3 regions of the Rhizobium sp. A22-96 genome follow, and region 3 is predicted to be linked to each of the others. Evidence: predicted binding sites of a transcription regulator. Region 3 holds the regulator's gene; each other region holds the start of a gene.
The links. The regulator LexA, encoded in region 3, represses DNA repair genes until DNA is damaged. The targets are predictions, from matches to a motif close to TGTTCNNNNTGTGTTCNG.
Positions count from the first base shown of each region.

Region 1 (3,278 bases), on a different contig from region 3:
GCGTCAAGCTGGTGGGATCGATCGAGATCCTGCCGCAATGGCCGTCGCTGCCGGATGCCGGCTGGGCCGCCTATTCGCGGCTGGTGCAGTTTACCGTGCCTCTCGTGCTTATTCTCTTTGCCGAATCCTGGGGTACCATGCGGGCGCTGGCTTTGCGCTATGGCGAGACGCTGCAGGTCAACCGCGAGCTCGGCGCGCTCGGTGCCGCCAATATCGCCAGCGCCCTTGTTCAGGGCATGCCTGTCGGCGCCGGCTTTTCGGCAGGCTTCGCCAGCGAGGCGGCAGGTGCCAAGACGCGGGCAACCACCGTCTTTGCCGCCATCGGCCTTGCGATCCTCATTGCCTGCGCAAGTCCGCTTGTGGCGCTGTTGCCCGAGCCGGTGCTGGCTGCAGTCGTCATCGCCGCCTTGACACATGCGCTCGATCCCAGTCCGATCCTGCATCTGCGGCGGCTGCATCGCGATTTCTACGTCGCGCTCGGGGCTGCGGCAGGGGTGCTGGCTTTCGGCGTGCTGAACGGCATGCTGCTGGCGATCGCGCTTTCGCTCGCTGCCATGATGCATCGATTGGCCTCGCCCTATGTCGCCCGTCTCGGACGCCTCGGCAGCAGTCACGACTTCGTGGACGTCAGTCGGCATGGCGATGCGACGGAAGTACCGGGCATCGCCATCTGGCGGCCCGGCGAGACCCTGTTTTTCGGCAATGCCGATACGATCTTCGGCGACATCCTGTCTGGCAGCCGCGGTGAGGCCGGGCTGCGGGCCGCTATTCTCAGCCTCGAAGAAAGTTCCGATATCGACAGCACGGCGATGGACGCCTTGATGGAGTTTGACAGCGCCATGCAGCGCGCCGGCATCCGCGTGCAATTCGCCCGCGTCCATGATCGCGTTCGCGATCTCATGGCCGTGGCTGGCGTCACCGATCTCGACAGCCGCTGCAGCTTCAGTGTCGATGATGCTGTGGCGGTGGTGCTGGCTGAAGGCAATCAGCCGAAAGTTTGAACGGGCTTTTCAGTCTCGCAAAGTCCAGTAGCAAAGATGATCGTGGATTGATTGACCCTGCAGGCTGTTGATGAGGACGAAATCCTTGGCGGTCCATGTCACAGGTTCTTCAAGCATGATTTCCGGAACGAGATGGCCCCGATACAGCAGCGTCATATGCGGCTCGACCGACTTTTCACCAATCCTTTTGAACCCGGTCATCCGCATTGCGTCATCCAACTCCCGATGGAGCGCTTTCAATTCGGCATTTCCGTCCTTGTTCCAAAGCACCAGTGGGCGATTGTCTTTGCTGCCAAAGCTCACAGCCCGGTCGAATGCGACTTGAAACGACGACTTTCCGATGGTCGATGCAGCCTGCATCGCCGCGAACGCTATTTCTTCAGGTATGTCGTGAAACGCTCCGATCTCATAGAGCGTGATATGCAGTAGATCCACGCGTGGTGGCTTTGCCGAAAAACCGTATTGTCCTCGGAAACCCCACGCAAGTTGATGACTGTGCGTGGCAATCACTGGATCGGGTAGGATCGCGAAATAAAGCTTGCTGATGGGTGCCTGATCGGGCTGTGATCTTTTCCTCCGCGATCCGCCTCCAAGATTAAGCGAAAGCTGTCCGTTGTTTTTCACGGAATTGCAACAAAGCCAATTGGCTCTGCCTCCTCCTGGTTTGTTGATCCCACATGGTAAGGCGGCATTGCAATGAAATCAAGAACAAAAAGAGAACATAATTGAGGTGACCAGCTTGACGGAAAGTGGTCGGCCGCACCTCAATTTTGCAAGCGCTGTCGAATAAAACACCCGCTTGACCTGTTCGCCGTCTGCCAGGGGTGTTTTCGCCTTTTTCAAAGGAAGGGTCTCACATGTTGACGAAAGCCATCTTCTCGATTGCCTTGCTCGCTCTCATCGGTCTCGGTATTTCAGCTTGCTCCACGTCGGATCAGCATGGGTCCGGTAGCGGCATGACGCTGAATTCGCCTCCGACCGGCGGTGGATATTAATCCACTGAACTGCGAACTGGATTTGGGGCGCCGCCCTGCCAGCGGCGGCGTCTCACTCAATAGCTAAAGCAGTGGTAATTCCGCTCCGGCGCAAGAATCGGGTTGAATTCCCCGCCTTGCGGTACGATTTTCATGACAAGTGGAAACACGGAGCTTCGGTCATGAACGAGACAAGGCAAGACTATCTGATCTTCGAAACCGCTGGCGGTTTTTGCGGTATCGCCTGGAGCGATCTCGGCGTCATACGCTTCCAGCTGCCGACGAAGGATGCCGGCGCGACCGAGCGGCTGCTTCTGCGCCGCGTCCCCAATGCGCATCCCGGCACGCCGACGCCTGAGGTTGCCGAGGTCGTTGCCAAGGTGAAGCGGTATTTTGCGGGCGAAGAAATCGATTTTTCCGGCGTCAGGCTCGATCTTGGCGAACAGGATGAATTCTTCAAGCAGATCTATGATGCCGCGCGGCAGATCAGTTGGGGTCATACCACCACCTATGGCACGCTCGCCAAGCAGCTTGGCGCTGGGCCGGAGGCCGCCCGCGATGTCGGCCAGGCCATGGCAAAGAACCCGGTCGCACTGATCATCCCCTGTCATCGCGTTCTGGCGGCAGGCGGCAAGATCGGCGGCTTTTCAGCGCCCGGCGGCTCGAACGCCAAGGCCCATATGCTGGAGCTGGAGGGCGTTCAATTGGCGCCGCCAAAGCCGGTGCAGCAGTCGCTGGGATTCTAGGCGGCAGTATTGCGCCGGACGTGTCCCGTCAGTCCTTCGCCAGCCGGCGGGCGCGAGAAAACAGCAGCGTTTCCTTGTCGTTGAGGCGCACCGGTTTCGGGTCTCCGTAGCCGGCCTTTTCGGCGACGCGGATCGAGGCCGTGTTATCGGGCGAGATCAGACAGACGCTGTGTTCGAAGCGTGGCTGCTCGTCGAGCCAGGCGGTGGCCGCCGTCAGGGCTTCTGTGGCAAGTCCCTTGCCATGCGCCCATGCCGAGAAGGCCCATCCAGCCTCCGGAATGCTCTTGATAGATGGTTCCATGATGCGATGGAAATCGGCAAAGCCGAGATCGCCGACATAACGGCGGGATGATTTCTCGCGGACCGCCCAATATCCATGCCCCAGAAGCGGCCAGAGGCCGTGATAGGAGAGCATTCGCATCCAGGATTCCCGTGAGGTCGATACCAGATTGCCGAAGATGTGCTTCACAACAAGCGGGTCGCTCCACATGGCCGCAAGCGGTTCGAAGTCATCAAGCGTATGGCCCGTCAGGAGCAATCGCTCGGTTTCGAGTGTC
Region 1 covers NZ_JBNWDQ010000005.1:206,772-210,049, forward strand. The annotation lists gene ACQZ6F_RS22480 (SulP family inorganic anion transporter) at 1-1,001, shown strand, start outside; gene ACQZ6F_RS22485 (2'-5' RNA ligase family protein) at 1,011-1,625, opposite strand; gene ACQZ6F_RS22490 (hypothetical protein) at 1,859-1,996, shown strand; gene ACQZ6F_RS22495 (methylated-DNA--[protein]-cysteine S-methyltransferase) at 2,158-2,721, shown strand; gene ACQZ6F_RS22500 (GNAT family N-acetyltransferase) at 2,750-3,278, opposite strand, start outside.
Region 1: the regulator LexA is predicted to act here: its motif matches at 1,706-1,723, upstream of ACQZ6F_RS22485 (2'-5' RNA ligase family protein).

Region 2 (3,278 bases), on a different contig from region 3:
AGACCATGGACAGCGTCAAAAGCGCAGCGCGGAGCGCGTGCACGCCGCTTTGGCGCCATGACCATACGCCCCACTGTCCGCGCACGGCCATCATCGGCAGGGCAAAGAGCGACTGAAAGATGAAGCGTGCGGCGGTGACTTCGGCCGGCGGAATGGTGGTTGCCGCGAGTTTGGAGAAGATGTCCATGATCGGCGATAGGACGACGGAGAGGAACATCATCAACAGGCCGAACGTCAGCTCCGATTGCGGCAATCGAAGCGAGGAGCCGCTGTTGGCATTCATTGGAGAGTTCCTTTGAGAATCAGTTCCTTGCCACGACCTCTTTGCACCAGTTAGCAAAGTCGGCAATGGCTTGGTCGGCACCGATTTCGTTCAGCGTCTCGTGCCGCATGTCCGGGTGGATCTTGGTTGTAATATGAGAGAAGCCGGCGTTTTTCAAATGATTTGACAGCCAGGAAATTGCTTTTCCGTTGTCTGTCGCCGGGTCCTTGCCGCCGCCGATGAGATGGATCGGCATGTCGTGCCGCAGCTGGTCGAGATAGGCCTTTTGCGGGGCGCGAAAGCTGAGTTCGAATATATCAAGCCAGAGCGAAACGGATGCATCGAAGCCGCAGAGTGGATCGGCGATGTACTTGTCCACCTGTTCGGGGATGCGCGACAGCCAATCGAACTCGGTGCGGCGGTTCGGGATGGATTTGCCCCAGGCGCCGAAGGTCAGTTTTGGCAGTGGCCCGCTTGGAACGTCTGACCCCTTGAACATGCGTTCGGTCTTCAAGATGAGCTGGGCGGCGCGGCCGGCAAGGCCCGGATGGAAATTCGAATTCCAGACCGTAACGGCATCGAATTTATCCGGATAGGTGACAGCTGTATTGAGGCTGATCAATCCACCCATGGAATGACCGAACAGGATGATTGGCCGGCCCGGATAAGTGGTTGCGGCGAGCTCTCTCATGGCAAGCACATCTGCCATAACCTGATCGACGCCATCTCGCTGGGCGAAACGGCCGATAGGCGCATCGACGGCAACCGTTTCGCCATGGCCGCGGTGATCGGGGGCATAGACATGGAAGCCCTGGGTGGCCATGGCATCAGCGAAAGCTTCATAGCGGCGCGAATGTTCGGCGAGGCCATGGGATATCAGGAGGATTCCGCGCGCCTCGCCCTTTGCTGGCGAATGATGATAGGCAATCGTCGCGCCCGTCGGGCTTTGCAGGCGTTGCGTTTCGGCGAACATGCATGGTTCCTCCCCAATCGGACGAGAGGTTATCATCCTGGTGATTGCAATGGACAGTCATCGAAGCCCACAGAAATAAATCTTTCGAGCCCTGTGATTCAGGGTTGCATGCGCAAAAGCAAACTGCTTATTTGTTCCTATAATGTTCTAGTTGGAGGCGTGGAATGAAGCATTTGCTTCGGATATTTGCGGTTGTGCTCCTTTCGGTCGGGACAGTCGCGAGTGCAGTGGCGCAGGAGCACAGCCGGGGGCGGACACGCTTCATCCTGGCGGCAAGCTGGGAGCCGGCATTTTGTGCGACGAACCAGAAGAAGGCGGAATGCCGGAACCAGTCGTCGAGCAATCACGATGCCACGAATTTCTCCCTGCATGGCCTCTGGCCGATGCGGCAGGAATATTGCGACGTTTCGGATGATCTGAAGCAGGCGGATCGCAGCAGCGATTGGAAGGATCTGCCGGCAGTGCAGCTGTCGCAGGACGTCAAGGCGAAGCTCGACAAGGTGATGCCGGGTACGCAATCGGGCCTCGAGCGTCACGAATGGATCAAGCACGGCACCTGCACGAAGCTTAGTGCCGACGATTACTTCTCGACCGCGGCGGGTCTGATCAACGAGCTCAACGCATCCGCCGTGCGTGAACTTTTCGCTCAGAATATCGGCAAGGAACTGGATGCGGAAAGCATCAAGGCCGCTTTCGACCAGAGCTTCGGCGAGGGTGCCAATGCGCGCATCAAGATGAGCTGCCGTCGCGTCGGCAATGTCAGAATGATCTCGGAACTGACGATCGGTCTCTCCGAAGACGCTCTCGATCAGCAACAGGGCAATGAGCCTCGGCTCGCAAAACTGATCCAGGGTGCCGGCAGTACGGCGTTCGGCTGCGATCGCGGCGTGGTGGATGCAGCCGGTTTCTGACTTATTCCGGCCTTTGTGACGCGGATAAATGCCCTCGGATAAGGTTTCGCCGTTGCCCGAGGGCGGGGTTTCGCCTACATAGCGGCACAATTCGCAATGTTATCCGCCCGTGGAGTAACCCAAGCTATGGCACGTCAGTTCATTTATCATATGGCCGGTCTGAATAAGGCCTATGGCGCCAAGAAAATCCTGGAGAATATTCATCTCTCCTTCTACCCCGACGCCAAGATCGGTATTCTCGGCCCGAACGGTGCGGGTAAGTCGACTGTACTGCGCATCATGGCCGGTCTCGACAAGGAATATACCGGCGAAGCCTGGTTGGCCGAAGGCGCTACCATCGGATATCTGGCACAGGAGCCGCACCTCGATCCTACGAAGACGGCGCTCGAAAACGTCATGGAAGGCGTCGCGGCCAAGACCGACGTTCTCAACCGCTATAACGAACTGATGATGAACTATTCCGATGAGACGGCGGAAGAGGGCGCCAAGCTCCAGGATATCATCGACAGCCAGAACCTCTGGGATCTCGAAAGCCAGGTTGAAATGGCGATGGATGCGCTGCGTTGCCCGCCCGGCGATGCCGATGTCACCAAGCTTTCGGGCGGCGAGCGTCGCCGTCTTGCCTTGTGCAAGCTGCTGCTGTCGCAGCCCGACGTGCTACTGCTCGACGAACCGACCAACCACCTCGACGCCGAAACCATCGCCTGGCTGGAAAAGCACCTGCGTGCCTATCCGGGCGCCGTGCTGATGATTACCCACGATCGCTACTTCCTGGATAACGTCACCGGCTGGATCCTCGAACTCGACCGCGGTCGCGGCATTCCTTACGAGGGCAACTACTCCTCGTACCTGCTGGCCAAGGCAAAGCGCATGCAGCAGGAAGGCCGCGAAGAAGCCGGTCGCCAGAAGGCGATCGCGCGCGAACAGGAATGGATCGCGTCCAGCCCGAAGGCCCGCCAGTCGAAGTCCAAGGCCCGTATCCGCGCCTATGACGAGCTGGTCGATGCCGCCGAGAACCAGCGTCCCGGCGATGCGCAGATCATCATTCCGGTAGGCGAGCGTCTCGGCCAGGTGGTCATCGAAATGGAAGGCATCACCAAGGGTTATGGCGACCGCGTGTTGATCGAAGACC
Region 2 covers NZ_JBNWDQ010000002.1:398,309-401,586, reverse strand. The annotation lists gene ACQZ6F_RS08405 (DMT family transporter) at 1-283, opposite strand, end outside; gene ACQZ6F_RS08400 (alpha/beta hydrolase) at 303-1,235, opposite strand; gene ACQZ6F_RS08395 (ribonuclease T2 family protein) at 1,400-2,146, shown strand; gene ettA (energy-dependent translational throttle protein EttA) at 2,273-3,278, shown strand, end outside.
Region 2: the regulator LexA is predicted to act here: its motif matches at 1,368-1,385, upstream of ACQZ6F_RS08395 (ribonuclease T2 family protein).

Region 3 (3,278 bases):
TTGAACATGGCGCTATCGGCGGGCATTTTCTATATCGGCCTGCGTTATCTCTTCAGTCTGTTTCCTGGTGTCGCGCAGGCCTGGCCAACCAAGAAGGTGGCCGCGTTTGGTGCGCTGCTCACCGTGACAGCCTATTACCTCATTTCCGGTTTCGGCGTGTCTGCAGAACGCGCCTTCATCATGATGGCGATCATGCTGGTTGCCGTGCTCTTCGACCGGCCATCGATCAGCCTGCGAAATGTAGCGCTTTCGGCAATCGTGATCCTCATTCTGTCTCCATCGCAAGTGCTGGGGCCGAGTTTCCAGATGTCCTATGCCGCGACGCTGGCGCTGGTGTCGGGCTATACGCTGTGGAAGCGGCGGCAGCATCGCGAAAGCATATTTTCGCGCTCCAGGCTCCTCAGCCCGCTGCTCTTCGTCTCTCGTTTTTTCGGCGGCGTGTTGTCGACATCCTTCGTCGGCGGTGCTTCGACGGCGATTTTCTCGATCGAGCATTTTCACCGACTGGCGACATACGGGCTTGCCGCAAATCTCGCCGCCATGCCGATCGTCTCGTTCATTGTCATGCCGTTCGGTATGATGGCCATGTTGCTGATGCCGCTTGGCCTTGATGCGCCATTCTGGAAAGTCACCGGTGAGGGACTGGAACTGGTCATCCTGATCGCCAAGACCGTGGCGGGCTGGGGAGGCGATATCACCTTTGGCCGTCAAGCGGGCTGGCTCATGCCGACTTTCATAGCCGGCTTCCTGATCATGACCATGTTGCGGACCCGCCTGCGCCATGTCGGGCTGCTGCTGTTGCTCTCAGCGATCGGTGCAGCAACATTCAGTTCCGGCGTGCCGAAGCCGGATCTGATGATTTCCGAAGATGGCGCTCTGGTCGCGTTGCGACAGGACTACATCTTGGCAACGAACCGCGAAAGACCGCAGGCTTTTATCTTCGAGCAATGGCAGAAGGCGCTGGTGGCAGCAGAACACCAACCGCCAACCATTCTTCCGGCCGACAGCCGGCTCCCTCATGTCAGCAAAGCAGATCGCCGCCGGCGGTTAAGCACGGAGGAACAAAACGCAGTGCGCAAGGCAATGGAGGAAGCGCTCGATCAGACGATGCAGGGAAGCTTTGCCTGCCAGAAGGGTGCATGGTGTGTCGCAATGCTTGAAAACGGCGCAATGCTCGTCACCATCGAGGACGCAGCCTATCTACCGCCTGCTTGCGATACCGCAAATATCGTCGTTACGCCGATAAAACTGCGTCTCGATCGCTGCCGCTCCGGAGCAATGCTTTTCACCGGCGCTACATTGAGGCGAACCGGCTCGGTCGAAATGAATTTCGACTCGGACACGCCTATCATCTCCACAGCTTTCGACAATCCGCAACGCCCATGGATGCGGCACCGAACCTATGATTGGCGCACCGGAACCTATGGTGTGCCAATCCGTTCTGCGTCACCAGTCAATGATAGCGGCGAATGAGGCCGACAAGCTTGCCCTGGACCTTGACGCGATCCGGCCCGAATATGCGTGTTTCATATGCCGGATTGGCGGCTTCTAGAGCGATGGAAGCGCCCTTGCGGCGAAACCGCTTCAACGTTGCTTCTTCGTCATCCACAAGGGCGACAACAATGTCACCGGGATTGGCAGTCGTCGAATTGCGGATGATGACGGTATCGCCGTCAAAAATGCCGGCATCGATCATCGAATCGCCCCGCACTTCCAAGGCATAATGTTCGCCCGAACCGAGCATATCGGCGGGAACGGTTATTTCATGGGTATTGTTCTGGATGGCCGAGATCGGAACGCCGGCTGCGATGCGGCCCATGACGGGCACCGACACCGAACTGTTCTGGTCGTCATTGGCCACCTTTGGGGGAGCAGGCGGCGCGACCGGCTGTGGCTTGCCAAGACTGCCTTCGATGACGCTCGGTGAAAAGCCGCGGCGCGGCTGCAGGCTGGGATTGTAGGCATCCGGCAGCTTGATGACTTCGAGCGCTCTTGCCCGGTTCGGCAGGCGACGGATGAAGCCTCGCTCTTCCAAAGCCGTGATCAAACGGTGAATGCCGGACTTGGATGCAAGATCCAATGCGTCCTTCATTTCATCGAAAGATGGTGGAACGCCGGACTCCTTCATCCGTTCGTGAATGAAGAGAAGCAGTTCCTGCTGCTTGCGCGTCAACATCGTCTTGGAACCCCAGAATCAAGAGAAACGTCGTGAAACAAATCCAGAACGGACACTATATGTTCCATATGTGTTCCGCAAGTACTTAAATTTCGGTAAAGCTTTGCCCTGTCAGTTAGATATTTAAAATTATCGAATGGATCGTGGCGCGGCGGCGAATGGTTATATCGGTGCTAACATAACGATAAATATGGGAAAACGCCGCTGGATGCGCAGACGGAGTGGTTTTGAGTTTAAGTCACCTATCTGAAGCATGGCTGAAATCTAGCTTGTACCGAGAAGGTTCGGCTGCTGTCGAGAAACAGTCATTGTCCAGCATCATCGCTGCGCTGCTTTGGCCTTGAATTGGACCGTGGATCGGCGCAAACCTGCCGCAGCAGAAAATCGGAGACGCCATGACTTCGTTGCCGCATCCGCTGGATCATCTTGTGTTGCCGACGGTCAATATCGCATCGGCGCGTGAACGCCTTGGCAGGCTTGGCTTTACGGTGGCTCCGGATGCGCGCCATCCCTTTGGCACCGAGAACGCATGCGTCTTCTTTGCCGACAAGACCTATCTGGAGCCCCTCGGGGTCACATCTCTGGAGCAGTGTGAAAAGAGCATCGAGGACGGCAATGTCTTCGTCGCTCGTGATCAGGCCTATCGGTTTCGAATGGGTGAAGACGGGTTCTCCGGAGTGGTTTTCGGCACGAACGACGCTGTCGCTGACGACGAACGTTTCAAGGCCGGCATGATCTCCGCCGGACGGATGCTGGATTTTTCGAGGCCGATGAAGATGCCGGATGGCACGGAAACCCAGGCGGGTTTCCGTCTTGCCTTTGCCGCCGATCTGCGTGCGCCCGATTTCCTGGCCTTCTGCTGCCAGCGCATCAATCCGTCGCCCGCCGATCGCAGCGTGCTGGAGCGCCATGAAAATGCTGTCACCGGCATTGCGCGGGTGGCGATATCGACGACCAAACCCGCCGCGTACCGCTCGTTTTTCGAGGAGATCATAGGTGACCCCAGGATATCCGAGCATTCCTTCGGGCTGACAATCCGGGCTGCCAATGCCGACATCGATCTCCTGACGCCGGAAGGCATGGAGGCGTTTTACGATTTGCG
Region 3 covers NZ_JBNWDQ010000003.1:901,519-904,796, forward strand. The annotation lists gene ACQZ6F_RS17205 (ComEC/Rec2 family competence protein) at 1-1,473, shown strand, start outside; gene lexA (transcriptional repressor LexA) at 1,454-2,176, opposite strand; gene ACQZ6F_RS17215 (VOC family protein) at 2,572-3,278, shown strand, end outside.